2 regions of the Chelativorans sp. M5D2P16 genome follow, and region 2 is predicted to be linked to the other one. Evidence: riboswitches for the same ligand, from Rfam matches in the RefSeq annotation. Region 2 holds a riboswitch; the other holds the start of a gene.

Region 1 (14,787 bases), 180 kb from region 2:
GGCCGGGTATTCGCCGGGGCGCCCGCCATCACCGCCTCGCCGAACCCAGCATCCGCCTGCGCCTCTCAATGGGTCCCGGCTCTCCCGCTGGTCGGCCGGGATGACGCGGTGGGGTGGTTCGCTATCCGTTCAGTGTCTCGTAGAGATCGTCCCATTGCGGGTTCACGGATTCGATCAGTTCGAGTTTCCATTTCCGGCGCCATCTCTTGATGCGCTTCTCGTCTTCGATCGCGTCGCGGATGTCATGATAGTCGCGATACCACACCAGCCGCTTCACGCCGTACTTTACGGTGAAACCACCAGTGATGCCCTCGCGATGCTCCCAAATTCTCTGCTCGAGATCACTGGTAACTCCCGTATAGAGCGTGCCGTTTTTGCGCGATGCGAGAATGTAGACATACCCTCCCATGCATCTGACCAGAGCATAAGAACCAGGCGAGCTCAACGAGAAGTTACATTCGCAGAGATGACCCGGTATGTGAGCGCAATCGCGTTGACAGCGCCGTCGTGCCGGCTCTAAATGGCCGCCGACGGTTCTCGCGTCCCTTCCGGACGGGAGCTAAGAGGGAATGCGGTGCGCCTTCGGGCAATTCCGCAGCTGTCCCCGCAACTGTAAGCGGAGAGCCCTTCGCCACAAGGCCACTGAAAGCCCGGCCGGGCATTCGGGAAGGCGGCGGAAGGCGGTGATCCGTGAGCCAGGAGACCTGCCGTCGTGATTGTGAACGCCTACCGCCCGGCGGGTGACCCGGGCAAAGGATGCGACTTTGAAAAGCGACTTTCCAGAACCGGCGGATTCTTCTTCCACCAGCGATTTCTGCGAACCGGACCCGCTCGAGGCGGTGACCGTCGTCGTGTGCAGCTCGTGCCGGCGTCCGGGAGATGGCGACGATGTGCCCCGCCCGGGCAGCCGGCTTGCCAGGGAGGCGGCCCGGGCTGGCGCGGAAGGCGGTGTGCGCGTGCGGCAGGTGGCCTGCCTCGGCAACTGCAAGCGCGGCCTTTCCGCGGCGATCCTGCGCGAGGGGTGCTGGTCCTATGTCTTCGGCGAGTTGCAGCCGGGCAGCGGCGAAGACCTGATCGCGGGTGCGGCGCTGTTCGCCCGCTCCGAGGACGGCTTCATGCCCTTTCGCGGCCGGCCCCAGGCGCTCAAGCGGGGGCTTATCGCACGCATTCCCACCTATGACAGCCTGAAGGAGATTCCATGACCGCCGCTCTCCAACGCGTGCCCTGCACGGTGATCACCGGTTTTCTGGGCGCCGGTAAGACGACGCTGATCCGCAACGTGCTGGAACAGGCAGGCGGGCGCCGGATCGCCGTGCTCGTCAATGAGTTCGGCGATATCGGCATCGACGGCGAGATCCTGCGCAATTGCGGGCTCGAGGGGTGCACGGACGACGATGTGCTGGAACTGGCCAATGGCTGCATCTGCTGCACCGTGGCCGACGACTTCGCGCCGGCACTCGACAGGATCCTCTCACTCGAACCGAGGGTGGACCACATCCTGATCGAGACATCGGGGCTGGCGCTGCCGAAGCCCCTGGTACAGGCCTTCAACTGGCCGGGGATCAAGAGCCGCGTGACGGTCGACAGCGTGGTGGCGGTGGTCGACGGGCCGGCGCTGGCCGGCGGCCAGGTGGCGGCCGACATGGAGGCGCTCGCCGCGCAGCGGGTGGCCGACGAATCGCTCGACCACGACGATCCCATCGAGGAGGTCTTCGACGACCAGGTAGCCTGCGCCGATCTCATCATCCTCTCCAAGGCCGATCTTCTGAATGAAGGCGACCTCGCCAGCGCCGAAGGCCGCATGAACGGCCATGTCCGCGCCGGCACCAAGATCGTGCCCGGCATGAACGGCAAGGTCGATGTGGGCGTGCTGCTCGGTCTCGGGCTCGCGGTCGAGAACGACATCGAGAACCGCAAGTCGCATCATGACGGCGCCGACGATCACGAGCACGACGATTTCGACACATTCGTACTCGACCTGCCGGCAGTGGCGAGCCCCGAGGCGCTGGCCCGCAAGGTGGCGGCGGCGGCCGAAGCGGAGAACGTTCTGCGGCTCAAAGGTTTCGCCCATGTGGAGGGCAAGCCGATGCGGCTCCTGGTCCAGGCCGTCGGTCCGCGCGTGACGCATCATTACGACCGCCCCTGGAAGGCGGACGAGGCACGCGGCACGCGTCTTGTCGTCATCGGCCTCAAGGGCCTCGACCGGACGGCGGTCGAGAAGCTCCTGGCGGCATGAAACGATGCACATCCTCGCCACCAGCTCCGCCTCGCTCGACGACCTGATCGAGCCGGTCGACCTTCGCCAGAGCCCGGCGGAGATGGTGGCGCTGTCCTTTACCGACAGCGACCTTTCGGGCATTGCCGCGGCCTGGAAGGCAGACGAAAAAGCGCTGCCTTCGCTGAGGCTCGCCCCCTTGCGCGAGCTGCGCCATCCCATGTCGGTGGATCTCTGGGTCGACAGCGTGGCGGCCCATGCGCGCGTCGTGGTCGCCCGCATCCTCGGCGGCCATGACTGGTGGCGCTACGGTTGCGACCGCCTCGCCGCCATGGCGCGCGAGAAAGGGATCGCGCTGGCGCTCCTGCCCGGTGAGGGTGGGGAACGGGACGAGCGCCTGGCGACGCTCTCGACCGTGTCCGAAAACAGCTATGCGGCGCTGCTCGCCTGCTTTCACGAGGGTGGGCCTGAGAACATCGGTCTTGCCGTCCGCCACATGGCGCGGCTCGCCGGCCGCGAAGTGGAAACGGGTGAACCGCGCCCATTGGCAAGAGCCGGATGTTACGCGCCGGGGGCAGGCGTAGTGGGAGTGGAGTATTTTGCTCGACGTGTTTTGCCGGCCCCCTCTCTTGCAAATTCTAGGGACTTGGGCGTTGCCCAAGCCCAAGAATTTGCTTTCTCCCCCGCCAAGGGGGAGAGGGACCCCTCGCGGCTCCGTTCCTCCACATTTCCGGCATCTGAGAGTGGCAGCGGCGTTGAAGCCGGCGCCTATTTCCCCCTTGGCGGGGGAGATAGCGATTTCAACGTCTTAGCTGGAGCGAAGCGGAAGCTAAGTGTTAGAAATCGCAAGAGAGAGAGCCAAGCCGCATCCCAAGCTCAGGGCACCAGCCCCGTCGTACCCATCATCTTCTACCGTTCGATGCTTCTGGCCAGCGACGTCGCACCCATCGATGCTCTGACAAAGGCGCTGGAGGAGCGGGGCATACGCGCCGTGCCCATCTTCGTCGCCACCCTGCGCGACGACACCGCCCGGCAGCTTCTCGACGAGACGGTGAAGGCTTTGCAGACCGCCGCCCTCATCACCGCCACCGCCTTCGCCAGCAGCATGGAGGGCGAGGGCGAGGCGCTGTTCGACCGGCTTGGCCTGCCTGTCTTCCAGGTGGCCGTCGCCACCACGCGGCGCAAGGCGTGGGAGAAAGGCGACCGTGGCCTCGCGCCGGCCGATCTCGCCATGCATGTCGTGCTGCCGGAACTCGACGGGCGCATCATGGCCGGCGCCATCTCCTTCAAGGAGCCGCAGGAGACCGACCCCGCCCTTGCCGTCGGCCTGCAGGTGAACCGGCCCGAGCCGGACCGGGTGGAACAGGTGGCCGACCGCATCGCCGCCAACCTCAAGCTGCAGGCGACGCCGCGCGCGGCGCGCAAGCTCGCCATCATCCTGCCGGACTATCCGGCCGCCACCGGGCGCGCCGGCTATGCCGTGGGCCTCGACGTGCCGCAAAGCGCCATCGAGATGCTGCGCGACCTGAAGGCGGAGGGCTATCAAGTCGAGGATATCCCCGAAACGCCGCGCGATCTGATGCGCCTTCTGGAACGGGAGGGCGATTCCCTCTCCGGGCAAGACTACGCCGCGGCCTTTGCAAACCTGCCGGTGGAGGTGCGCGAGTCCGTGCAAGCCGCATGGGGTGTGCCCGAGGAAGACCTGATCGACGGCGCCTTCCGCTTCCGTGCCGCCCGCTTTGGCAATGTCACCATCTGCTTCGCGCCGGACCGCGGCCGCGCGGCCGACCGCCGGGTGGACTATCACGATCCCTTCCTGCCGCCCCGGCATCATCTCGTCGCCTTCGGCGTATGGCTGCGGGCAGCGCTCGGCTGTCACGCACTCGTGCATCTCGGCGCCCATGGCACGCTGGAATGGCTGCCCGGCAAGGCGGTGGCGCTGAGCCGCACCTGCTTCCCGGAGATCGTCGCCGGGCCGCTGCCGGTCGTGTACCCCTTCATCGTCAGCAATCCCGGCGAGGCCGCCCAGGCCAAGCGCCGGATTGCCGCCGTCACGCTCGGCCATCTCACGCCGCCGCTCGTCGGCGCCGGACTTTCCGAAGAGCAGCAGGAACTCGAGCGACTGGTGGACGAGTTCGCCCAGGCCGACGGTCTTGACCGGCGCCGCCGCGACCGGCTGGCGAAGCTGATTGTCGAGACGGCGGGGGAAAGCGGGCTTGCTCGCGAAGCAGGGGTGTCGGAGAGCGACGATCCGGAAGAAGCCCTGCTCAGGATCGATGCCTGGCTGTGCGACCTCAAGGATTTCGCCATCAAGGACGGCCTGCATGTCTATGGCCGCGCGGAGGACGGTGCCGAGCCCCTGCGGCGGGAAAGTGCCGAACGCGAGCGCACGGCCTTCATCGCCGCGCTCGACGGAAAGCGCGTGCCGCCGGGCCCCTCGGGCGCGCCGGCACGCGGGCGCACCGACGTGTTGCCGACCGGCCGCAATCTTTTCACCGCCGACCCGCGCACCCTGCCGACACCGACTTCCGTGGCGCTCGGCGAGGCTGCGGCCGAGGAGATCGTACGCGCCTATCTGCAGGAACATGGCGACTATCCGCGCGCGCTCGTGCTCGACCTCTGGGGCAGCGCGTCCTTGCGCACCGGTGGCGAGGAGATCGCTCAAGGGTTGGCGCTTATGGGTTGCCGCCCGCAATGGGACAGGGCGACCGGCCGCGTCACGGGTATCGAAGTGCTGCCGCCGGCCGCGATCGGCCGGCCGCGCATCGACGTCACCTGGCGGATTTCCGGCCTGTTCCGCGACATGTTCCCCGTGCAGATCGCGCTCATCGACGCCGCCGTGGCCGCCGTGGCCGCCCGCGAGGAGGCGGAGGACGAGAACCCGCTGGCTCTGGCCGCAAAACGCGAGGGCAGGGCGCCGGCGCGCATCTTCGGCTCGGCGCCCGGCACCTATGGCGCGGGCATCGAGGAGCGCCTGTCGCACGGCGACTGGGACGAGCGCGCCGAGCTCGGCCAGGCTTATCTCGACGCCGCCTCGCATGCCTTCGGCGGCGCGGAAGGGGAGGGGCGTTCTGTGCCGGGCGCCTTTGCCGAGCGTGTCGCCGGCGCCGATCTCCTTGTCCATGCGGGCGACGATCCCGGCCGTGACCTTCTCGAGGGCACCGCCGACGTCGCCTTCATCGGCGGCTTCTCGGCGGCCGTCGCCGCACTCGGGGGCAAGGCGGATCTCGTCGTGCTCGACACCACCGATCCCGCCCGCCCGCGTGCCCGTTCACTCGCGGCGGCGGTCACCCGCGCCGTCCGCGCCCGCGCGCTCAATCCGCGTTTCATCGAAGGGCAGATGCGCCACGGGCCGCGCGGGGCGGCGGAGTTCGCCGAGACCGTGGACCGGCTGGTGGGCTTTGCCGAGACGACCGAGGCTATTTCCCCCGCGCTGATCGAGGCCGTGCATAAGGCCTATCTGGAGGACGCGCACCTGCGCGACTTCATGCTGCGGGAAAACCCGGCGGCACTGCGCGCCGTGGCCGAGCGCTTCGCCGATGCGCGCCGCCGCGGGCTGTGGCATCCGCTGCGCAATTCCGTCGACAACGACCTTGCCGCGCTGATCTCCGAGGCGCGGGCGGAGGAGGAAGCGGCATGAGCAGCCGGCGCGGCGCCTGTCCCACCCTGCTGGAGCCGATGCAGACCGGCGACGGCCTGCTCGCGCGCCTGACGCCGGTGGCCGGGCTCTCCGGCCGCCAACTTGCCGGGCTCGCCCGCGCGGCGGCATGCTTCGGCAACGGCATTGTCGAGATCACCGCACGCGGCAGCTTGCAGGTGAGGGGGCTGACGCTGGAAAGCACCGGCGGGTTGGCCGCGCAGGTGGATGCGCTCGGTATCGCCGTACGCTCCGGATTGCCGGTCGAGACAAACCCGCTTGCCGGGCTCGACAGGGACGAGGCGGCCGACCCGCGTGAACGCGCGCGCGAGATCCGCGAGCGCGCCGAAGCACTCGGGCTCGCGTCACGGCTGGGGCCGAAGGTCTCCGTGACGGTGGATGGCGGCGGCGTGCTTGGCCTTGGCGGAATAATCGCTGATGTAAAGCTGGAGGCGGTGGCAGGAGAAGAGTTGGCTGAAAGGGCGAAGGGGCGCGGCATCTGCGCAGAAAGCGCCATCACCTGGCTCCTCCGTGTCGGCGGCTCATCGTCCACCGCCCGTGTGCTCGGCCGCTTTTCGCAAAGCGAGGCGGCGGAGATCACGCTGCGTGTTCTTGCCGCTGTCGCCGAGCACGGCCCGACCGCCCGCGCCCGCGATGTTTCCGATGCCGAACTGGCCGCGATCACCGGCCGCGTGCCCACGCCAGCGACCGGCCGATCAGAGCCGTGCCTGCCGGTCGGCCGTTTCCACCTCGCCGGCGGCGGGCAGGCGCGCGGCTTCGCGCTGGCCTATGGCCAGATCGACAGCGGCGCTCTTGCCCGCTTTGCCGAAAGCATTGGCGAAAACCGCGAAAACCGCCTCGCGCCGGGGCGCGGCCTGCTCGTTCTCGGCCTTTCAGGAAATGAGGACGAGGTGCTGTTGACGGATGCGGAGGAGGCCGGTCTCGTCGTCGACGGCGCCGACCCGCGTCTCTTTATCGCCACCTGCGCGGGCCGCCCCGCCTGCGCCTCGGCCCATCTCGCCACGAAGCGCCTGGCCGATCGGCTGGTGGCGCGGCGGCCGGATCTGCCGCGGCAAAACCCGGTCCACATCTCCGGCTGCGCGAAACAGTGTGCCCGGCCGTCCGGTCCCGCTGTGACGCTGCTGGGCGCCGAAGACGGCCACCAGATAATGCACGACGGCGCAGACCGCGCGCCGGACCTCGAGGCGCTGCTCGAAGAACTGGCCGAAGACGATCGCGCCTCCATGCAAGGGCAAAATTCATGAGCATCCATTCCGACTATATCCGCGACGGCACCGCCATCTACGAGAAATCCTTTGCTATCATCCGGGCGGAAGCGGACCTGTCGCGCTTCGCCCAGGGGGAAGCGGATGTGGCGGTCCGCATGATCCATGCCTGCGGCATGGTGGAGGCGGCGCGGGATTTCGTCTTCTCGGCCGGCTTCGTGGAGGCCGCGCGGGCGGCCCTCGCAAAGGGCGCCCCGATCTTCTGCGATGCCGAGATGGTGGCGCACGGCATCACGCGCGCGCGGCTGCCGGCCGGAAACGACGTGGTCTGCACGCTGCGCGACCCGCGCACGCCGGAGCTTGCCGCAAAGATCGGCAATACGCGTTCGGCGGCGGCGCTGGAGCTGTGGCGCGACCGGCTCGAAGGCGCGGTGGTCGCCATCGGCAACGCACCGACGGCGCTCTTTCATCTTCTCGACATGCTCGAGGCCGGCGCGCCGAGGCCGGCCGCCATCATCGGCATGCCGGTGGGCTTTGTGGGTGCCGCGGAATCGAAGGAGGCACTTGCGGCTGGCGATCACGGCATCCCGTTCGCTATCGTGCGCGGGCGGCTCGGGGGCAGCGCCATGGCGGCGGCTGCGGTCAATGCGCTCGCGAGGGCTGGCCTATGAGCGGGCGGCTGATCGGCGTCGGCACCGGGCCGGGCGACCCGGAGCTCATCACGCTCAAGGCGGTCAAGGCGCTGGCGCAGGCCGACGTCGTCGCCCATTTCGCCAAGCGGGGGCGCATGTCCAATGCGCGGACGATCGTGGCGCGTTACATCCAACCCGACGTGGTGGAACTGCCGCTTCTCTATCCGGTGACGACCGAGATCCCAAAGGACGACCCGACCTATCGGCGCGCTATCGAGGCGTTCTACGAGGAGTCCGCCCGCACCGTCGCGGCGCATCTTGAGGCTGGCCGCACGGTGGCCGTTCTGAGCGAGGGCGACCCGCTCTTCTTCGGCTCCTACATGCACCTGCATGTGCGGCTCGCGGGCCGCTATCCGACCGAGGTCATCGCCGGCGTCACGGCCATGTCCGGCTGCTGGTCGGCGGTCGGCCTGCCGATCGCCCAGGGGGACGATGTGCTGTCGGTGCTGCCCGGCACGTTGCCCGAGGCGGAGCTGACAAGCCGGCTGGCGAGCGCGGACGCCGCGATCGTCATGAAGGTCGGGCGCAACCTGCCGAAGATCCGCCGCGCGCTGGCAGGCGCCGGCAAGCTGGATGAGGCGATGTTCGTCGAACGGGGCACGATGGAATCAATGGTCGCCATGCCCCTCGCCGACAAGCCGGACGACAGGGCGGCCTATTTCTCCATCGTGCTCGTGCCCGGCTGGCGAGAGCAAGACGAAGACGCCGGCGCTGCCCCCTCACCGGCCCGATTCGCGGGCCACTCCGGATCAGGTCCGGGCCAGGAAGAGCACCCTACGTCGCGGCCGGCGGCTTCTCTCCCCCACGAAGCGGGATCGGTGAGGGGGAGCAGCGCTGCAGCCGCCGCCGCCCTTGCAGAACCGAGGAACCGGCCATGACCGGCAGCCTCACCGTCATTGGTCTCGGCCCCGGCAATCCCGACCAGACGACGCCGGAAGCGCGCGCCGCGATCGAGGCGGCGAGCGATTTCTTCGGCTACGGCCCCTATCTCGACCGGCTGGAGCTTGCACCCGATCAGACGTGCCACGCCTCTGACAATCGCGAAGAGCTCTCCCGGGCCCGCGCCGCGCTCGAAATGGCGGCTTCGGGCCGCAGCGTGGCGGTCGTCTCGGGCGGCGATGCTGGTGTCTTCGCCATGGCTGCGGCGATATGCGAGGCGATTGAGCAAGATCCGATCAGCGGCCGCGAAATCGACTTTCGCGTCGTGCCGGGCATCACCGCCATGCTCGCCGTCGCCGCCCGCGCGGGCGCGCCGCTGGGACACGATTTCTGCACCGTTTCGCTCTCGGACAATCTGAAGCCCTGGGACGTGATCGAGGCGCGGCTGCGGGCAGCCGCCGGCGCCGGCTTCGTGCTCGCCTTCTACAACCCCATCAGCCGCGCCCGGCCGTGGCAGCTTGGGCGCGCTTTCGAGATCCTGCGCGAAATCCTGCCGGAGGCGACACCGGTGATCTTCGGCCGCGCCGTCGGCCGGGCCGACGAACACATGGCCGTGGCCACGCTCGGCGAAGCCCGCCCCGACCAGGCCGACATGGCGACCTGCATCATCGTCGGCTCGGCGGAGACACGCGTGATCGAACGCAAGGGCAGGGCGCCGCTCGTCTATTCTCCCCGTTCGACCGGGAGACCCGCCATATGACGGATGCGCGCCGCCGCCTCCTCGACCGTGGCAATGCCGCCCTCCGCCGGCGGCCGGGGCCGGCGCACCATGACGACGGGCAGGCCGAGCGCACGCGCCGCGGCGATCTTGCCGTAGGTGGCCTCGCCGCCGCTGTTCTTGGCCACGACGATGTCGACGCCGTTTTCTTCAAGCAGCGCCCGCTCCGCCGCCGCGTCGAAGGGCCCGCGTTCGAGGATGAAGCGCGCCCCGGCCGGCGCGTCCTCTGGCGCTACCGGATCGACGCTGCGGATGATGTAGGCGTGCTGGGAGAAGGCCGCGAAGGGCACGAGTTCCTGCCGGCCGATGGCGAGGAAGACCGTGCGCGGTGCCGCGCCGAGAAGGCGCGCGGCTTCCGCCGCGTCCGTGGCCTCGACCCAGCGGTCGCCCTCGACGGCCTGCCAGGGCGGGCGCTCCAGTTTCACGAGCGGCACTCCGGCTTCAGTCGTCGCGCGCTCGGCATTCTGCGAAATGCGGGCGGCGAACGGATGGGTGGCGTCGACCAGGATGCCGATGCCGTTCTCGCGCATGTAGCGCACCAGGCCATCGGCGCCCCCGAAGCCGCCGACGCGCACATGACCTGTCTGCGCGCGCGGGTTCGAAGTACGTCCTGCCAGGGACAGGGTGACGCTGAGGGCAGGCTCGCCGGCCAGCGCTTCGGCAAGCCGTCGCGCTTCGCCCGTGCCGCCGAGGATGAGAACGTGCCGAGGGTTCATCATGCCATCTAGAGAATGGACCCGTGCCGGCGCAACGGAGAAATGGCTCGTCATCGTCGGCATCGGCGAGGACGGCGCCGACGGGCTGAGCCCGAAAGCGCGCGATCTCATCGCGCAGGCGGAATTCGTCTTCGGCGGCCGGCGTCATTTCGATCTGGCCGGATCGCTGATCGGCGGTGAGGCGCGGCCATGGCCGGTGCCCTTCGACAGCGCCATGACCGAGGTGCTGGGCTTGCGCGGACGCAGGGTCTGCGTGCTCGCCTCGGGCGATCCCCTTCATTTCGGCGTGGGCGCCACGCTGGCGCGCCACGTGGACGCCGCCGAGATGCAGGTCGTCCCGGCACCTTCCGCCTTCAGCCTTGCCGCCGCCCGGCTCGGCTGGGCGCTCCAGGAGGTGGAGACCGTCTCGCTGCACGGCCGGGCGGTCGAGCGCATCCTGCCGCTGCTCCATCCGGGCCGGCGCGTCATCGCGCTCACCTCCGACGGCGACGGACCGAAGGCGGTTGCCGCCCTGCTTCGGCGCAACGGCTTCGGCGCCGCGCGCGTGCACATATTGGAGGCGCTGGGCGGCCCGCGCGAGAAGGTGAGCACCTTCCCCGCCGGGGAACTTGACGAGCGCGCTTTCGATCCGCTCAACGTGGTGGCGATCGAGATGCGGGAAGCTGCCGGTGCGCGCGTCCTGCCACTCGGCCCCGGCCTTGCTGACGATCTCTTCGATCATGACGGGCAGATCACCAAGCGCGAAATCCGCGCGGTCACGCTTTCCGCGCTCGCGCCGCGGCGCGGGGAGTTGCTGTGGGACATCGGGGCGGGCGCCGGCTCCGTCGCCATCGAATGGATGCTGGCGCATCCCTCCATGCGCGCGGTGGCGATCGAGCAAGACGCGGAACGGGCACGGCGCATATACGGGAACGCCGCGGAACTCGGCGTGCCGGACCTGAGGGTGGTCGAAGGCGCGGCGCCCGGCGCGCTCGAAGACCTGCCCGCACCGGATGCGATATTCGTCGGCGGCGGGGGCAGCGACGAAGGCGTGATGGATGCGGCCGTCGCGGCGCTTGCGTTCGGCGGGCGCCTGGTTGCCAATGGGGTGACGCTGGAGATGGAAGCCGTTCTCCTTCATCTCCATGCCCGCATCGGCGGCGATCTCACCCGGATCGCGCTCTCCCGCGCAGCACCCATCGGCGGGATGACCGGCTGGCGACCGGCCATGCCGGTCACCCAATGGGCCTGGAGGAAGCCATGAGGGTCGCAGGGATCGGCTGCCGCAAAGGCGTGGCCGTGGGCGACGTACTCGCGGCGGTGGAGGCGGCGCTGGCTGCGTTGTTGCAACAGCATCGGCCGACCCCCTCTCTTGTAAATTCCAAGGACTTGTGCGCTGCCCAAGCCCAGGAATTTACTTTCTCCCCCGCCAAGGGGGAGAAAGAGGCGCCGCTGCTGCGCCACAACTTGCCGGCGGTGGAGATTGATGGCCTCACTGGTGCGGGCGCCTTTCTCCCCCTTGGCGGGGGAGAAAGCGATTTCAACGGCTTAGCCGGAGCAAAGCGGAGGCTAAGTGTTAGAAATCGCAAGAGTGCGGGTTTGCCGATCCTTTCGGGAGATACGTCTCAACCCGTCGGCGGGGCAGAGGCGCCACACCCGCAAATCGACGCCCTCGCCACTGCTGCCTCAAAAGGAGACGAGCCTGGCATTGCCGGAGCGGCGGAATTTTTGGGATTACCTCTGATAACAGTTTCAGAATGCGATCTGAAGCGCGTCTCGGCCCGCTGCCTCACCCGCTCGGCCGCTTCCCTGGCCGCGACCGGCGTTCCTTCGCTCGCCGAGGCAGCCGCGCTCGCTGCAGTGGGCGAAGAGGGGCGCCTTCTGGGCCCGCGCATCGCAACAGGCAACGTCACATGCGCCATCGCGCAAGACAGGGACGACACATGACCGTACATTTCATCGGCGCCGGCCCCGGCGCGGCGGATCTCATCACCGTCAGGGGACGCGACCTGCTCGCCCGCTGCCCGGTCTGCCTCTATGCCGGCTCCATCGTGCCCGGCGAACTGCTTTCCCATTGTCCGGCGGACGCCAGGCTCGTCGACACCGCGCCGTTGTCGCTCGACGAGATCGAGGCCGAATATCTGGCCGCCCACGAGGCGGGACGCGACGTGGCCCGGCTGCATTCGGGAGACCTTTCGGTCTGGAGCGCGGTGGCCGAGCAGATCCGGCGGCTGGAGCGGCTCGGCATCGACTATACGCTCACGCCCGGCGTGCCGGCCTTCTCCGCCGCGGCAGCGTCGCTGGGGCGGGAGCTCACCATCCCGGAGGTCGCCCAGAGCCTCGTGCTGACGCGCGTTTCCGGCCGTGCCTCGAAGATGCCGGAAGGCGAGACGTTGGAAGCGTTCGGCCGCACGGGCGCCACGCTCGCCATCCACCTTGCCATCCACAAGCTCGGGGAGATCGTGGCGGAGCTTACACCTCTTTACGGGCGTGATTGCCCGGTGGTGATCGTCGCGCGTGCCACATGGCCGGACGAGCGCATCGTGCGCGGCACGCTGGCGACGATCGAGGGCGAGGTCGCACGCAGCCCGATCGAACGGACCGCGATCATCTTCGTCGGGCATGGCCTCGGGGCGGAAGGCTTTCGCGAAAGCGCGCTTTACGATGCCGCCTATCAGCGGCGCTTCAGGGGCCGGGAGGGGCTATGAGCCTTGGTGACGCGATAGCGCGGCTGGCTTACGCCCCGGCGGCCTTCGAGCCGGGCCATGTCTGGCTTGCCGGCGCAGGGCCGGGCGGGCTCGGCTGTCTGACGCTCGACGTGGTGGCCGCGCTCGGCCGGGCCGATACCGTCATCTACGATGCACTCGTCGAGCCGGATGTATTGAAGGCGGCGGCGGGCGCGGAGCGTCTTTTCGTCGGCAAGCGCGGGGGCAAGCCCTCCACTCCGCAGGACGAGATCAACCGCCTGATGGTGGAAAGAGCGCGGGCCGGCCGCCGCGTCTTGCGGCTGAAGGGCGGCGATCCGAACACTTTCGGCCGCGGCGGGGAGGAGGCGCTGGCGCTCGCGGAAGCCGGCATTCCCTTCCGCTTCCTGCCGGGCATCACCTCCGCCTTCGGGGCGCTCGCCGCGGCCGGCATTCCGGCCACGCTGCGCGGCGTCAACAAGGCCGTCATCCTTGTCACCGGCCACGCAGCGGGTACGGAAGACGATCTCGACTGGGCCGCGCTGGCAAAGACCGGTCAGCCGCTGGTGATCTACATGGGCATGCGCAACCTGGACCGGATCGCCGACGCCCTGACGGCGGGCGGGCTTGCGAAAGCCACGCCGGCCGCCGTCCTCATGGCCGCGACCACGGCCGAGGAACGGGTACTTATCGGCACGCTGGGCGATATCGCAGAAGAGGCGCGCGCCAGGGGCTTTGGCGCACCGGCGCTGATCGTCGTGGGCGAGATCGTCGGCATGCGCGAAACGCTGCACCGATTGCAAGAGGAAGGAGCATTGGCCTTATGACCACCCGTGGCCTCATCGTCGGCGCGCCGCGTTCCGGCTCCGGCAAGACCAGCGTCGCCATCGGCCTGATGCGGGCGTTGCGACGCCGGGGCCTTGTCGTCGCCGGCGCCAAGTCGGGTCCGGACTATATCGACCCCGGCTTCCACGCCGCCGCGACCGGGCGACCGGGCGTCAATCTCGACAGTTGGGCGATGGCACCCGGATTGCTGGACACCTTGCTTTCCAGACAGGCCGACGGCGCCGACGCGCTCATTGTGGAAAGCGCCATGGGGCTTTTCGACGGGGTGCGCACCGAGGACGGGCGCTCGGGTGCGGCCGCCGATCTCGCCCGGCGCCATCGGCTGCCGGCACTGCTCGTGCTCGACATTTCCGGCCAGTCGCAAACGGCGGCGGCCGTCGCCCATGGCTTCGCCACCTTCGATCCGGACGTGAAGATCGCCGGCGTGGTGCTCAACCAGGTCGCCAGTGAACGGCACGAACGGCAGGCGCGCGAGGCCATCGAGGCGGCGGGACTTGCCGTCCTCGGCGCGATCTACCGCAATCCCGACATGGCGCTTCCCGAACGGCATCTGGGTCTCGTTCAGGCGAGCGAGCACGCCGCGCTCGAAGCTTTCATCGAGCGCCTGGCGGACGTCATGGAAACATCGCTCGATCTCGACGCGATCCTGCGCGCCGCAGCCTCCCTCTCCGCCGCCGGAACGGAGGAGGGACACTTCCTGCCGCCACCCGGCCAGCGCATCGCCATCGCGCAGGATGCAGCCTTCTCCTTCGTCTACCCCCATTCGGCCCGGCACTGGCGCGAGGCGGGGGCGGAGCTCATCCCCTTCTCGCCGCTCGCCGACGAGGCGCCGGAGGCTTCCTGCGACGCCTGCTGGCTGCCGGGCGGCTACCCGGAGCTTCACGCGGGGAAGCTCGCCGCTGCCGCCGGTTTCAAGGCAGGGCTCGCCCGTTTTGCCGAGACGAAGCCGGTGCACGGCGAGTGCGGCGGCTACATGGTTCTGGGGGCCGCGCTGGAGGATGCCGACGGCGTCACCCACGCCATGACGGGCCTGCTCGGCCATGTGACGAGCTTCGCCCGGCGCAAGATCAATCTCGGCTACCGCGCGGCACGGCTTCTTTCCGACTGCCCCATCGGCCGGGCCGGCGAGACGGTG
Region 2 (14,787 bases):
GCGGTAGAGATTGAAGCCGACGATACCGCCGCAAACAAGGACAAGAAGAAGAAGCGCGATGACGAACCGCTTGATCATGACCGGGGGAATCCTTGTTCTGGCAACCAGTTTGATTATCGGAAGGAAAGTGCTGCTGCTAGAAAATGAACGCTCAGCCCACCCACCATCCTGTCGATGCACGCCGGTCGTCCTCACGGATCGCTTTCGGCCGGCACCCGACATGGAACGGTCGCCGTTTCATTCACCTTTCGGCCAGATTGTCAATTCAAAAAAGATGATGGAAACTATCAGCTTGCGTGCCGTGCGAGGCCTGACCCGCACGGCAGGCGCGTCTTTTGCCGGCTTGCGGCTTTGGGAACGCCCACCCGAACCAAGAGGACGGGCGTTCCCGAGAATTCAGGCCGCCCGCCGGCCCTCGGGCGCGGTCGTGCCCGCCCGCTTGAGGAAGGTCTTGTTGACCGGGCTGTGGGGCTTCAGCGCGAGCCGCTCGCTCGCGAGCGCCTCGGCCATGCCGGACAGGCCGCCGCGCAGCGAGGCTTCCGTCAGGGTCCAGTCGATGACGTCCCGCTGCGCATGGCTGCCGCCGAAGGAATTGGCGATGAAGCGCGCACCGTGGAGGCGTTCGGCCGCCCGCTCGTAGTCGCCTTCGGCAAAGGCGGCAAAACCCTCGATCAGGGGAACGGCCGTCCGCCGGCCCCAATCGGCGACTTCGTTCTCGTCCTGGCCGTTGCGATAGGCCGTCAGGATGCGGTCCACATCGCGACGGCGTCCGGCACCGAGATAGGCCATGGCCGCATGCCAGTCGTTGAAGGGATAAGTGCGGCCGTCGGCATGGCTGTCCCAGGTTGCGGCGAGCTCGTGCCAGCGTGCGCCGACATCGTGGCCGGCGGCATGCAGCCGCCACAGAAGCGCCGACGCGTCGACCATGTCCAAGGCGACGGTGCTACGGTCCCGGCGGATGGGACCGTCATAGAGCGCGAACACCTCCTCCACCTGACCCAGATCGAGGTGGCAGAGCGAGCGATGCCACCAGTTGTGCACCTTGAAGAAGTTGTCATCGCCGGACCAGTGCGGTTCACGGGCGATCATCCAGCCGATGCCGTCTTCGGCGCGCCCCTGCATCTCCATGACGTGGGCGACGGCATGGTGCGCCCAGCAGTCGAGCGGCTGCAGGTCGACCGCCTGGCGGCCGGCATCCTCGGCGCGCACGTAGTCGCCCGCCTCCTCCAGCCCGAAGGCATACATACCAAGGACAATGGAATAACCCGGCGTGTCCGGCGACCATTTCGGCAGCACGCGGGCGACGCGGTCGCGCAGATCCCGGGAACTGGCGCGGTAGAAATCCATCAGATGGCCGGACTGAAGGGCGACCATATCGCGCGGGTAAAGCATGTTATGGCGATCGAGCGCTTCGGCCGCCGCGGTCCACCGGCCGGCGAGGAGAAGATCGAGCGCGGCCAGATGCGATGCCTCGCGATCGGAGAGCTTCAGTCGTTTCGTCCCGGCGACGATCTTCTTTGCGGCTTTGGTGGCCTCGGGCTCCGTCGCCAAGCCGAGCAGATGCGCCTTGAGAATATGCGCCATGGTAAAATCGGGCGATATCCCGATCGCCCGGTCCACGAGGGCGATCGGGTCTCCGCGATAGATGTTGAAAGCGTCCACGGCGGCGTCGAACAGCTCCGCGGCCTCGGCCGGGGCGCCGGACAAGGCATTGCCTTGACGGTCTGAAATCATCGTTGGTCTCCTCCATGAGGTCTGGAAAACGTTGTCGCGGCTGCGGGCGGCCTTTCGGCTCCCGAAGCGGCGGGTTTGCTGCTAGACTGTTCTCCGGGCACGGATAATGACCGAGGCGCCGGAACTCTTGACCGCGGCGCCGCTTCGCCAGGGGAGAACCGTGATGGACGCGCTGCTCGACATGTTGGGCACGATGCGTCTTTCGGGCGGCATTTTCCTCGATGCCGAGTTCACCGCGCCGTGGTGCATCACGGCCAAGGTCGGACCGGAGGACTGCACGCCGTTCACCCCCGAGCCGCGCCACATCATCGCCTATCACTATGTCACCGAAGGACATCTTGTTTTGAAGGTGGGTGACCGGCCGGCGGTCTCCGTCGACGCCGGAGAGATCGTCGTCCTGCCGCGCAACGACGATCACCTGATGGGAAGCGCCCTGAACCTCAAGCCGGTGAACGCCGATCACCTCATCCAACCGGCACCCGACGGCACGCTCGCGCGGATCGTTTATGGCGGCGGCGGCGCGCGGACCCGCATCCTGTGCGGCTTCCTGGGCAGCACCCTCCCTCAGACAGCGCTTACGGCGATGCTGCCCAGCGTTTTGACGCTGAAGGCCGCCGAGGGACCCGCGGGCGACTGGATCGAGAGTTCCTTTCGCTTCGCAGCGCGCGAACTGGCACAGGACAACGCCCGTTCGCGCACGCTGCTTGCAAAGCTCGCCGAGCTTCTGTTCATGGAGGCTGTGCGCCGCTATTTCGCCGCACAGCCGCCGGGCGTGAATGTCTGGGCGGCGGCGGTGCGGGATCCGGTGGTCGGGCGGGCGCTGGCGCTCCTCCACGGACAACTCGCACGGCGCTGGACGACGGAGGCGCTGGCGCGGGAACTGGCCTGCTCCCGCTCCGCTTTCGCCGAGCGCTTCACGCGCGCCATCGGCGACCCCCCGATGCGCTATCTCGCCCGACTGCGCTTCGAGCGGGCCTCCACGCAATTGCGTGACACCTCCGCACCGATCGCACAGATCGCCTACGACGTCGGTTATGAATCCGAGGCCGCCTTCACACGCGCCTTCAGGCGAGCCTTCGGCACACCGCCGGCCGCCTGGCGGCGCGAGCACATGGCGCGCCCATGATGGGGCGGCGAACCCGCGCTATGACGCCCGGCAACGTCAGATGACCCGGAAGACCTCGTGTCTGCCGGCGTCGCGGTAGAAATCGACGCGGTTGCCGTTCCAGTGGTAGTCGATGTGCCGGCTCTGCCTGGGGTTGGCTGCGCAGTCGGGATAGAAGAGCCCTGCGCACGCGCCGCCTTCATGCCGCACGCTTGGATAGACGATCCCGTCGGAGCCGACGCGGTGAAGCGCGGCGCCCAGTTCCTGGCCGGCCCGGTAATCGTTTGCGTCGAGGACGGCTTTCCAGCGCGCTTCGTCGCCGCGCAGGTCGTGCAATCGGGTGTCGATGTCGAGGAGGATTTCGCGAAACTGCGATGTCCAGCCGGGCGCCTCGCCGGTTCGGACCATGAAGCGCTCGTGGTGATGGATGGTTTCGAAGAGCGCCGTTTCGAACGTGCGCCCCGCGTAAAGCACGCCGAAATGTCCGGCGCTGAATCGGCTCGGCCGGTCGGGACTGACATGGGTGAAGGGCGCCATCAGCCAGGTCGCACCGGGGCCGGCGACACGCCGCTCGGGCGGCACCAGGTCGAGATTGCCGACCGATTCCATCAGCCGCGGATTGGTCTTCTGCTCGGCCGAAAGGATGAGCGGCCAGTCGGCCGGGTCGGCGATATCCTCGAACAGGTCGATGGGCGGGAAGACGCTGCGGATGATCCGCACCGCGCTATCCCAGGAGATATGCGAGACAGGCGGAAGCGCGGCTTCGCTCACCAGCCGCCCCGCTCGGCGTCGAGATAGCGGCGTACCCGCATCAGATCGGTCAGCTCGCCCTCCAGCATGACCTCCAGTGCGGAGCGCCCGCCGAACGCGGCGTTCGGTTTGCCGACCCAGTCATAGGCGCGCTGCGGCTCGCGGAAGATGATGCGCAGCGCCTTGTGGATGCCCATGAGGTTGGAAAGACGCGCCTTGCCGTCACGGTCGATGCGGCCGATCTCGCCCGCCTTCCAGCGCCGGTAGGTGCGCGCCGGCAGGTCGAGCAGCACGCCGGCCTGTTCGTCTGTCAGGCCCCATCGCCCGAACAGGTTGACCACGGCGCGGAACATCGCCGCCGCCTCGGCGTCGGTGATCGGCGCCGGCCTGAAATCGCGGGCGACGGTATCGATTGGCTGTAACAGCGACATTGCGGTCTCCTTGCCTTCCAAAGATAGGTCGTGGACGGCCATTTGGCAAGGTTTAGATGATATAAGGCCAAATGTTTCGGCCAAGCCCAAGAGTTCGGGAGGCTCTGGCGCTATACACCTCAGCGCGCCGCGCCCGTCTGCACGCGCCGGCTAACCGCCCTCCCCCCGGTGGTCGTGCCGGTGGAGCCCATGGCGCTGCATCTTCTCGTAGAGCGTCTTGCGCGAGATGCCGAGGGCCTCGTAGACCGCTTTCAGGCTACCGCCATGGGCCTGCAGGGCGCCGGCGATCACGCTCCGCTCGAAGGCGGCCACGCGTTCGGCAAGGCCGCCGTCCGCATCTCCCTGCCCGGCCGCCTCGTTGTCGATGCCGAGCCCAAGCACGTAGCGGTCGGCGGCGTTGCGCAATTCACGCACATTGCCGGGCCACTCGCGCCGGGCGATATCGGCCACGATGCCCGGTGGCACCTCCACCTCGTCGAGCCGGTAGCGCGCGGCCGCCTCGCGCACGAGCTGGAGGAAAAGCAGCGGCACGTCCTCGCGGCGTGCCGCGAGCGGCGGCAGGCGCAGCGTGACAACGTTGAGGCGGTAGAGAAGGTCGGCACGGAAGCGGCCCGCCGCGGCCTCCGCCTCGAGGTCCGATTTCGAGGCGGCGACGAAGCGCACGTCGAGCGGCACGGTCTCGTTGGAGCCGAGCCGCGTGATCGCCCGCTCCTGGATGACGCGCAAGAGCTTCGCCTGGAGATCGAGCGGCATGGAGCCGATCTCGTCGAGAAGCACGGTGCCGCCGCGTGCATGCTCGAACTTGCCGTAGCGGGCGCGCATGGCGCCCGGGAAGGCACCCGCCTCGTGGCCGAAAAGCTCGCTCTCGATCAGCGTCTCGGGAAGTGCCGCGCAATCGATGGCCACGAACGGCCTTTCGGCGCGCGGGCTGGCGTCGTGCATGGCGCGGGCGGCCACCTCCTTGCCCGTGCCGGTCTCGCCGATGATCAGCACGTCGGCATCCGTCGCGGCCACCGCGCGCAGGCGGTGGCGCAGGTCGACCATCAGCGGGCTGCGGCCGGGCAGCCGCGCCTCCACGTCGTCGCGCTTGCCGGCGGCGGCCCGCAGGCGGCGGTTTTCCAGAATGAGCGAGCGGCGGTCGAGGGCGCGCGCGGCGATGTCGCCGAGGTGCTGGGCATTGAAGGGCTTCTCGATGAAATCGTAGGCGCCTTCCCGCATCGCCTTGACGGCGAGCTGCACGTCGCCGTGGCCGGTGATCAGGATCACCGGGATATCGGCGTCGATCTCGCGGATGCGGCTCATCAGCGTCATACCGTCGATGCCGGGCATGCGGATATCGGTGATGACGATGCCGTTGAAGCCGCAGCCGACCCGCTCCAGGGCGCGCTCGGCCCCGTCGAGACCCGTCACGGAAAAGCCAGCGAGGTCGAGCGATTGCGCGGCCGAGCGGCGCAGCTCCTCCTCGTCGTCGACGAGCAATATCTGCCCCGCACTCATTCGGCGGCCTCGCGGGCGGCGACCTCGGCCCTGTGCAGCGCGACGGTGAAGACCGCGCCGCCCTCGGGATGTTCGGCAAGCGCGAGGGTGCCGTCGAAATCCTTCACGATGTTGTAGGAGATTGACAGGCCGAGACCCAGCCCCTTGCCCACGCCCTTGGTCGTGAAGAAGGGATCGAAGATGCGCTCGCGAATGGCCTCCGGCACGCTCGGCCCGTTGTCGCGCACCGTGATCAGCACCTCCTCGCCCTTCGCGCGGGCCGTCAGGGCGACGATCCTTTCGGGCTGGCCCTCCACCGCGTCGACGGCGTTGGAGAGGAGATTGACGAGCACCTGCTGCAGGCGCACGGGCCCGGCGCGGGCCGCCAGCGGCTCCGGGCCGAGATCGACGGCGACCTTCACCCGCGCCGCCTTCAGCCGCCCTTCCAGAAGCTCCAGCGCGTCGCCGACCACCTCGCCGACCGCCACAGGGCCGAGCTTCTGGTTCGGCTTGCGGGCGAAATTGCGCAGGTGGCGGCTGATCGCCGCCATACGGTCGGTCAGACCCGAGATCCGCATCACATTGTCGCGCGCCTCGGCAAGGCGGCTGCGCTCGATCAGGATGGCGGCGTTGTCGGCATAGGTCTTCACCGCGCCGAGCGGCTGATTGAACTCGTGGCTGAGAGCCGCCGACATCTGGCCGAGCGCGGCGAGCTTGCCGGCCTGCACGAGATCGGCCTGGGTCTGGCGCAGCCGGTTTTCGGCATCGCGCCGCTCCGCCACCTCTTTTTCCAGCCGGCGGTTGACGAGCGCCAGATCGGCGGTCCGCTCCTCGACGCGCCGTTCGAGCTGCTCCTGCGCCTGGCGCTGGAAGGCGATGCGCTCGTGCAGCCGGGCGCGGCGCTGGAAGAAGATGAAGGCGGCGAGTGCGGCAAGCCCGAGCAGAAGCAGCGCGGCAACCACGCTGGTGAGCGCCTGGGCGCGCACGGAGGCGGTCTCCAGGAGCACGCGCACCGTCCAGCCGGCTTCCGGCATGACCTCCGCGCGCACCAGGTATTCCCGCTCCCGCCCGCCGGCCGAGACGGTCATCAGGTCGTGGCCGGCCTCGGTGGCGGCGGTGAAGGGAAACGGGCGCAGCCTGGTATCGGCATAGCGGCGCGACGCCTCGGTGCGCGCAAGCCGCGCGGGGGTGAGCGGCAGAAGGCCGGTGTAGAGCCATTCCGGCCGGCCGGTCATGAAGACGATGCCCTCCGGGTCGGTGACGACGATCTCGTGGTCGCCGCCGCGCCAGGAGGCCTCGATCGGCTCGATGTCGATCTTGAAGACGACCACGCCGCGCACCGCGCCATCGACCATCACGGGCGCGGAGAAATAATAGCCGCGCTTGAGCGATGTCGTGCCGAGCGCGAAGAAGCGCCCGCGCCGCCCCTCCATGGCCTCCTGGAAATAGGGCCGGTAGCTGAAATTCTCGCCGACGAAACTCGTCTCCCGGTCATGGTTGCTGGCCGCGATCGTCTCACCGTCGGGTTGCATGACGTAGATGTCGGAGGATTCCAGAAGGGCGTTGATTTCCTTCAGATAAGCGTTGCCCTGTGCACGCAGGCCGGGGGAGGCCGGGTCGCGCAGCAGCGCCTTGATCTGGGCGTGGTCGGCGATCAGCGCCGGCAGCGCCTCGTAGCGGTTGAGTTGGCCGCGCAGCGCCGCCACGGCCAGGCGCAGCGTGGTATCGCCGCGCGCGGCGGCCTGGTCGAGATAGGTGCTGGTGGCGAAGGCCCCGCCCTTCACGGCAATCAGTGCGCCGGCAAGCACCACGAGCAGCGCCGCGACCGGCAGCCGCCAGCCGCGCGCCGTCTTCCTCCAGCCGTCCTGGCCGGCCGTCGTTCCTTGGCGGCAACCGGCCGCGTCGCCGCGCTCGGTCATGTCGCGTCCTTCCCGAAAGGGGTGAAACCGGGGCGCAATGTGCCGCCAAGGCAGGGCCGACGCAAGCCGCAACGGCTGACCTTCCCTTTAAGACCGGGTCTCCCCGAATTTCTCAGGGAGATTGGAGGAGCGGGAGCCCGGAGCGCACAAGCGCGCCGGCAATTCGCAAACCGTGGCGACTGGCAACAACGGTAGCGTCGGCGTTATCTCCCCCTTGGCGGGGGAGAAAGCGGTTCTTGGGTTTAGCGAAGCTAAGCCTTAGAAATCGCCAGAGAGGGGGCTCCCGCTCCTCCGAAGCAGGAGACGAGTAATGGACATTATGCGGCTGACGGGCCGCCGGTCCAGCTCGGACGGCCTCTCAAGCCCCGTTCATCGGCGCTGGCGAACACCTGCCGTGCTGAGGGTCGTGCGCGCCGCAGCTCGTCCCCCACTCCGCGGCGCGATCTCCCAGCCGCGTGACGAAATCGTCAGCCAGATCGGCGACCGTGATCGACGCGAAGCGCTTGAGCAGAAGCGCCTCGGCATCGTTCAGCGCTGTCTCGAGCCGGGCGTCGACCGCCTGCTCAACGAGGCACTCGGGGTGATCGACCGACGGGCCGATGGCGAAGAGTGGCGGCCTGCCGATGGCTTTGTAGACGTCCAGCAGGGTGATTGCCTCGAGCCCGCAGGCAAGCTCCCAGCCGCCGCCATGCCCCTTCTCGGAGGTGACGTAGCCCTTGTCACGCAGGCCTGCCATCATGCGCCGCACGACCACCGGATTGGTCCCGAGCATGCCCGAGATGGTCTCGGAGGTGGCACGCTTGCAGTGGCGGTCCATGTGGATCAGCACATGGAGCATCCTGGACAGGCGGCTGTCGCGTCGCATCGGTCGGTCCTTCCTTCGGTGATCTCTCGAGAGCGGGTCCTGTTGAACGAACACGCTTCAGGCGCCTCATCCCGCAAGCCGGAGCCCAACGGAGGGTATCCGGGATCCGTTCGTGACTCTTCCGCGCTCCGGAATGGGTCCCCGACAAAGCTTCGCTTTTCCGGAGGACGCCCGGCATGGGACCGCGATTCCTCGTACCGGATCATCCCAACGAAACGCATTCCCTCCTATCAGACACGCGCTCACGTAACAAGTGATGTTTTCTGTGTTGACGAGCGCTGTCCGTTATGCAACTTGAAAAGATACATTACATGGAGATGAGCGAATGTCCTTCGAAGTGATCATCGTCGGCGGCAGCTTCGCCGGCCAGTCGGCGGCCCTGCAGCTGGCGCGGGCGCGCCGCCGCGTCCTGCTGGTCGACAAGAAAGAGCCGCGCAACCGGTTCGCGCGGTCCTCCCACGGCTTCCTCGGCCAGGACGGCGAAGCACCCGCCGCCATCATGGCGAAAGCCACCCGGCAGCTCTCCGCCTATCCGACCGTCGTCCAGGTCGAGGGCGAAGCGGTCACCGCGCGCCGTGAAGACCATACCTTTCGCGTCAGGCTGGCCGACGGCCGCGAGGAACTTGGCGCACGCCTCATCCTCGCGGTCGGTGTGCGCGACACCCTGCCGGCGGTCGACGGGCTGGAGGAGCGCTGGGGCGTCTCGGTCCTGCACTGCCCCTATTGCCACGGCTACGAATTGGGCGGAGGTCCGATCGGCGTGCTGGCGAGCGGACCGAACGCAGTCCATCAGGCAACGCTGGTTCCCGACTGGGGGCCCACCACCCTGTTCACGCAAGGGGTCTTCGAACCCGATGCGGAACAGGAAGCGCTCCTCACCGAGCGCGGCGCCGCGATCGAGCGCACGCCGATCGTCGAACTCCTCGGCACGGCACCGGCGCTTCAAGCGGTCCGCCTCGCCGACGGCCGGACAGTGGAACTGGCGGGCCTGTTCGTCGCTCCGAAGACCGCCCTCTCCAGCGATCTGGGCGCCCAGCTCGGCTGCGCCTTCGAGGATGGGCCGACCGGTCCCTTCATCCGCGTCGACGGCAGGCAGCGCACCAGCGTGCCGGGCGTTCTTGCAGCCGGCGATGCCGCCAGCGCCATGACGAACGCCACGCTCGCCGCCGCTTCCGGAGCAATGGCCGGTTTCGGCGCGCACCAGTCGCTGATCTTCGGCGAGCCGGCGCAACGGCCTTCCAGCGCGGCTGCGTAAAAGAACAATGAATATCGAAGGCGGTTTCTGCCGGCCATCTTGACGTCCGGTGCATTCCCCATTCTAACTGGGCATCGACGGTTCCCGGCGGTGAAAGCCGCCGGGATTAAAAGGGAACACGGTGAGGAAGACCCGCAAGGGGCCGAATCCGTGGCTGCCCCCGCAACTGTGAGCGGATGCCGATCATCCTCGTGACGCGCAGCGATCGCGCGTCATGCCACTGTGCCGGCCGGCACGGGAAGGCAGATGAGAGGCCGTTGGTCCGTGAGCCAGGAGACCTGCCGTCAAGGAAGTCCACGATCACGAGCGGGGAAGCTCGGAAAGGATACCATGACGACACGCCAGACCTGATTTCCCGGACCAATCGACCACGATCCGCTACGCCGTCCCGGCGGTAGCGGACGTTCCATGCGAGCCGCACGCCGCCTCCGGCGCCAGGGCCCGTGCCGCCATGCTTCCTTTCCGGAGGACCAGACACTTGTACAGCCGCACTCTCCGTTTCCTTCTCGCCGCCGCTGCCACCACCCTCTTCGCAGCCACCCCCAAGGCTGCGTTCGCGCAGCAGACGCACTATCCGCTGACGCTCACCAACTGCGGCCAGGAGATAACCTTCGAGCAGGCGCCCGAGCGCGTCGTTTCGGTCGGCCAGAGTTCGACCGAGATCCTCTATCTTCTCGGACTTGCCGACAAGGTCGTCGGGACGGCGCTCTGGCTCGGCCCCGTTCTCGAGGAGTTCGAGGCGGTGAACGCCGAGATCCCGCGGCTCGCCGACAATGCGCCAAGCTTCGAAAGCGTGCTCTCGGCCAAGCCCGCCCTCGTCACCACGCAGTTCGAGTCGCAGATCGGCCCGAAGGGCGTTGTGGCGACGACCGCGCAGTTCGCCGACCTCGGCATTCCCGTCTACACCGCGCCCGCCGACTGCATCGGCAAGGACAATTCGACCGGCGGTGACGGCCTGCGCACCGAGACCTTCGCGATGGACCTGATCTACCGGGAGATCGACGACCTCGCCCGCATCTTCGACGTCAAGGAGCGCGGCGAGGCGCTGATCGCCGATCTGAAGGCACGCGAGGCGGCGGCGAAGGAGAAGATCGCCACGCTCACCGGCGACATCTCGGCCGTCTTCTGGTTCTCCAGCGCCGAACTTCAGACCGACCCCTATGTCGCCGGCCGCCGCGGCGCGCCCGCCTACATCATGTCGACACTCGGGATCCGCAACGTGATCGACAGCGCGGAAGAGTGGCCGACCATCGGCTGGGAGACCATCGCCAGGGCCGACCCGACGGTCATCGTCGCGGGCGAGATGGACCGGCGGCGCTATCCCGCCGACGATCTCGCAGTGAAGCTGGAATTCCTCAGGACCGATCCGGTGACCAGCCTCATGCCGGCGGTCAGGGAGGACCGGATCGTGATCATGGACGCGCAGGCGATGAACCCGACCATCCGCACCATCGAGGGGATCGAGATTCTGGCCGAGGGCCTTGCGCAGGTGGGTCTGGCCAAGTGAGAACCGCATCCGCACCGGTTCGCCTGCTCGCGGGCGGTACGCTCGCCGCTGTTACCCTGACCGGGGCGGTGGCGCTCGGCGCCGCCGTCGGCGAAACGTCCATTCCGGTCGAGACCGTTCTGAAGACCGTGGCGAACCGCCTCTGGGCGGCGGGCTATGCACTCGATCCCATCGACGAGGGCATCATCTGGAACTATCGCATCGCGCGTGCGCTGGTCGCCGCCTGTTGCGGCGCTTCGCTCGCGCTTTGCGGCGCCGTGCTCCAGTCGCTGCTCAGGAACGCGCTCGCCGACCCCTATATCCTCGGCATCTCCGCGGGCGCTTCGAGCGGCGCGGTGGCCGTGGCGATCCTGGGGCTCGGTTCCGGTTTTCTGACGCTGTCGCTCGGCGCCTTCGCCGGCGCGCTGATCGCCTTCGGCCTCGTCGCGCTCCTGGCCCTCGGAGCCGGCAGGGGGCCGGCGGCCATCATTCTTGCCGGGGTCGCCGGCTCCCAGCTCTTCAACGCGCTCACCTCCTTCATCGTCACCAAATCCGCCACGGCGGACCAGGCGCGCGGGATCATGTTCTGGCTCCTGGGCAACCTTTCCGGCGTGCGCTGGCCGGATGTCTGGCTCGCCGTCCCCGTGGCACTCGCCGGATTCGTCCTGTGCCAGGGGCACGCGCGGGCGCTCGACGCCTTCGCCTTCGGAACGCAATCCGCCGCCTCGCTCGGCGTGCCGGTGAAACGCGTCTATGCGGCGCTGATCGCGGCCGCGGCCTTCATGACGGCGACGATGGTGAGCATCGTCGGCTCGATCGGCTTTGTCGGGCTGGTCATCCCCCATGCGGCGCGGCTGCTGGTGGGCGTGCGCCATGGCGTGCTGCTGCCGGCCTCCGCCTTGATCGGCGCGGCCTTCATGGTCGCCGCAGACATCCTGTCGCGCACGATTATACCGGGGCAGGTGCTTCCCATCGGCGTCATGACGGCACTGGTCGGGGCGCCCGCCTTCGCGATGATCCTCATCCACCGGCCGGTGGCACGATGAGGCTCGCCGCGCATGATCTTACCTGGCGGGCCGGGCGGCGGACCATCGTCGACCGTGTCTCGCTCGAAGTCGAACCGGGCGAGTTTCTCGGCCTCGTCGGCCCGAACGGGTCGGGCAAGACGAGCCTGCTGGCCATGCTCGCCGGCCTTCGCCCGCCGACCTCGGGCAAGGTCATGCTTGAGGGGACGCCGCTCGCCCGCATCTCGCGCCGCGACCTCGCCCGCCGCATTGCCCTCGTCGAGCAGCAGGCCGAGACCGGCGAGCGCCTGACCGCCCGGCAGGCCGTGGAGCTCGGGCGCACGCCGCATCTGAGCGCGCTTTCCCCCTGGTCGCGGCGAGACGGCGCGATCGTCGACGAGACGATGGCGGCGGTGGGGATGAGCGCGTTCTCCACCCGCTCGTGGCAGACCCTTTCGGGCGGCGAACGCCAGCGCCTCCACATCGCCCGCGCGCTCGCCCAGGAGCCGCGCATCCTCATCCTCGACGAACCGACGAACCACCTCGACATCGAGCACCAGATCGGCCTTCTCGACCTGGTGCGCGCGCAGGACCTGACGGTGATCGCCGCGCTCCACGACCTCAACCACGCGGCGATGTTCTGCGACCGCGTCGCCGTGATGCAGGCGGGCAGCCTCGTCGCGCTCGGTCGTCCCGCCGAAATCCTCACCAGCCGGCGCCTCGCCGAGGTGTTCAAGGTGCGCGCCGACGTCGAGACCGATGCCGCCGGCGGCTGCTTCATCCGCTACGCCCGGCCGGCGGCCCCTTCCGGCCGGGCGACCGTGGAAGCCGCAGCGCGAGCGGAAGCTGTCCGGGACGTCCTCTAAAGGCCGTGCTTTTTACGGCGGACCGGCAACGCTACTGAGTCGGTCCGCACCACCTTCCTGCGCGCCGCGCAAAGGCCTCCGCCAGGGGGAATTTCGGTAATCCCCGTCTTCGTTATGTAAAATGATTGTTTACAGCGCATTATCCGCGCTGGCACTCTGGTACGACTGGGCGGGCCTTCGCTTCCGGTGTCGAAGAAGAAAATGACAACAGGGACTTCCAGGAACCGGCAAGGATCTCCAGGACAGCTCGGCGCTCTGGAGAAACGGTTCCGCGACGTCTTCGACCATATTCCACACATGCTGTGGATCGGCAGGCCCGGCCAGCCGGCGATGCTCTGCAACAAGGCCTGGTGCGATTTCGTCGGCGTCTCGCGGGAGACCGGCCCTTCGGACGCCTGGCTCCTGAACGTGCATCCGGATGACCGCGACCAGGTAAGCCATGCGTGGGAGACGGCCGTTTCCGAACGGCGATCCTATGAGAGCGAGCATCGGCTCGCACACCGTGCCGGCGGTCATCGCTGGGTCCTCGCCCGCGGCGTCCCGCAAAGGGATAACGACGATCGCCACCAATACTGGTTGGGCACCACGACCGACATCGATCCGCTGAAAACGGCCGAGCACGATCTCGCACTGCATGCCGAGCGCTACCGCGCCCTCCACCTGACGAGCGCGATGGTGCTGTGGATCGCCACGCCGGATGGCCGGGTGATCGAGGAATGGGGCTGGGCGAACCTCTCCGCGCAAGACCCGGGCGAGTTCCACGGATGGGGCTGGCTCGACGCCGTGCATCCGGACGATCGCGACAGGATCGTCGCCTCCTGGGAGCGGGCGCGCAGCGATGTACGCTCCTATGGAGCGGAATTTCGCGTACGCACGCCTGCGGGTGATTACCGCTGGGTGGAGGCCAGGGCCGTGCCCCTGCGCGATGCCGAGGGCCGCATCAGCGAATGGGTCGGCAAGCTTTCCGACATTCACGACCGCAAGCAATGGGAGCGCTCTCTTCGGGCAAGCGAGGAGCGCCTTCGGCTTGCCGTCGAGAGCACCGCGCTCGGCATCTGGGACGTCGACCTCGTGACCGGCGAGCGCCAGTGGAACGACCGGGCGCGCGACATTCTCGGCATCGCCCACGGCGCGCCGATCACCCGCGACACCTTCCCCGCCCACGTGCACCCCGACGACCGCGAGGACGTCGAGCGGCGTTTCTTCCTGGAAAGCCCCGCCGACGGCTCCGTCTACAGCGGCGAGTATCGCATCATTCGCGCCGATACCGGCGAGGAACGCTGGGTCGCCGCCACCGGCCGAAGCTTCGTGGACGCAAGCGGGACCCACATCCGCAAGATCGGCACCATACGCGACATCACGAGACGGAAACGAACCTACAGCGCGCTGGAATCGAGCGAGCGCCGGCTTCGGCTGGCGCTGCAGGCGGCAAAGATGATCGCCTGGGAGCAGGACCTGACCACCGGCTTCGTCACCCGCAGCGAGAATGCCGAAGCCCTCCTCGGAATCGGCTCCGCCCCGCTGGAGGACTTTCTCGCGCGTGTTCATCCCGAGGATCGCCGCCTGCGGCTCGATTTCCTCACCGCGGGGGGGAGCAACGAGACGGTGCAGATCCGTTACCGAGGCCCCGACGACCGGCGCCTGTGGCTGGCGGTGCGCGGCGAACATGCCGGCCCCTCCCAACTCGTCGGCGTGACGTTCGACATCACCGCCCAGAAGGACGCCGAGGAGGAAGTGTTGCGCATGGCCCGGGAGGACAGCCTCACGGGTCTTTCCAATCGCGACACGTTCCAGGCACTGCTCGAGCGAAGCTGCGCCCGCGCCAGGGCGGAGGGGTCGGCGTTCAGCCTGCTTCTCGTCGATCTCGATCACTTCAAGGACGTCAACGACACCCTC

What was found. Region 2 has a riboswitch for cobalamin ahead of SIN08_RS01985 (ABC transporter substrate-binding protein). Riboswitches for the same ligand answer to the same signal wherever they lie in the genome.
Positions count from the first base shown of each region.
Region 1: it holds a riboswitch for cobalamin, as region 2 does, so the genes downstream of both, SIN08_RS01125 (DUF1636 family protein) here and SIN08_RS01985 (ABC transporter substrate-binding protein) in region 2, are expected to answer to the same signal.

Region 1 covers NZ_JAXQNM010000003.1:53,264-68,050, reverse strand. The annotation lists gene SIN08_RS01130 (GIY-YIG nuclease family protein) at 122-409, opposite strand; cobalamin riboswitch at 515-727, shown strand; gene SIN08_RS01125 (DUF1636 family protein) at 765-1,202, shown strand; gene cobW (cobalamin biosynthesis protein CobW) at 1,199-2,236, shown strand; gene cobN (cobaltochelatase subunit CobN) at 2,241-5,855, shown strand; gene cobG (precorrin-3B synthase) at 5,852-7,117, shown strand; gene SIN08_RS01105 (precorrin-8X methylmutase) at 7,114-7,749, shown strand; partial or broken gene SIN08_RS01100 (precorrin-2 C(20)-methyltransferase) at 7,746-8,465, shown strand; gene SIN08_RS01095 (precorrin-3B C(17)-methyltransferase) at 8,645-9,409, shown strand; gene SIN08_RS01090 (cobalt-precorrin-6A reductase) at 9,373-10,143, opposite strand; gene cbiE (precorrin-6y C5,15-methyltransferase (decarboxylating) subunit CbiE) at 10,145-11,386, shown strand; gene SIN08_RS01080 (cobalamin biosynthesis protein) at 11,383-12,069, shown strand; gene cobM (precorrin-4 C(11)-methyltransferase) at 12,066-12,830, shown strand; gene cobA (uroporphyrinogen-III C-methyltransferase) at 12,827-13,633, shown strand; gene SIN08_RS01065 (cobyrinate a,c-diamide synthase) at 13,630-14,787, shown strand, end outside.
Region 2 covers NZ_JAXQNM010000003.1:232,986-247,772, forward strand. The annotation lists gene SIN08_RS01940 (efflux RND transporter periplasmic adaptor subunit) at 1-78, opposite strand, end outside; gene SIN08_RS01945 (tetratricopeptide repeat protein) at 397-1,734, opposite strand; gene SIN08_RS01950 (AraC family transcriptional regulator) at 1,841-2,860, shown strand; gene SIN08_RS01955 (RES family NAD+ phosphorylase) at 2,897-3,610, opposite strand; gene SIN08_RS01960 (MbcA/ParS/Xre antitoxin family protein) at 3,607-4,020, opposite strand; gene SIN08_RS01965 (sigma-54 dependent transcriptional regulator) at 4,171-5,517, opposite strand; gene SIN08_RS01970 (sensor histidine kinase) at 5,514-7,415, opposite strand; gene SIN08_RS01975 (Rrf2 family transcriptional regulator) at 7,774-8,280, opposite strand; gene SIN08_RS01980 (NAD(P)/FAD-dependent oxidoreductase) at 8,606-9,535, shown strand; cobalamin riboswitch at 9,597-9,836, shown strand; gene SIN08_RS01985 (ABC transporter substrate-binding protein) at 9,987-11,042, shown strand; gene SIN08_RS01990 (iron ABC transporter permease) at 11,066-12,067, shown strand; gene SIN08_RS01995 (ABC transporter ATP-binding protein) at 12,064-12,891, shown strand; gene SIN08_RS02000 (EAL domain-containing protein) at 13,093-14,787, shown strand, end outside.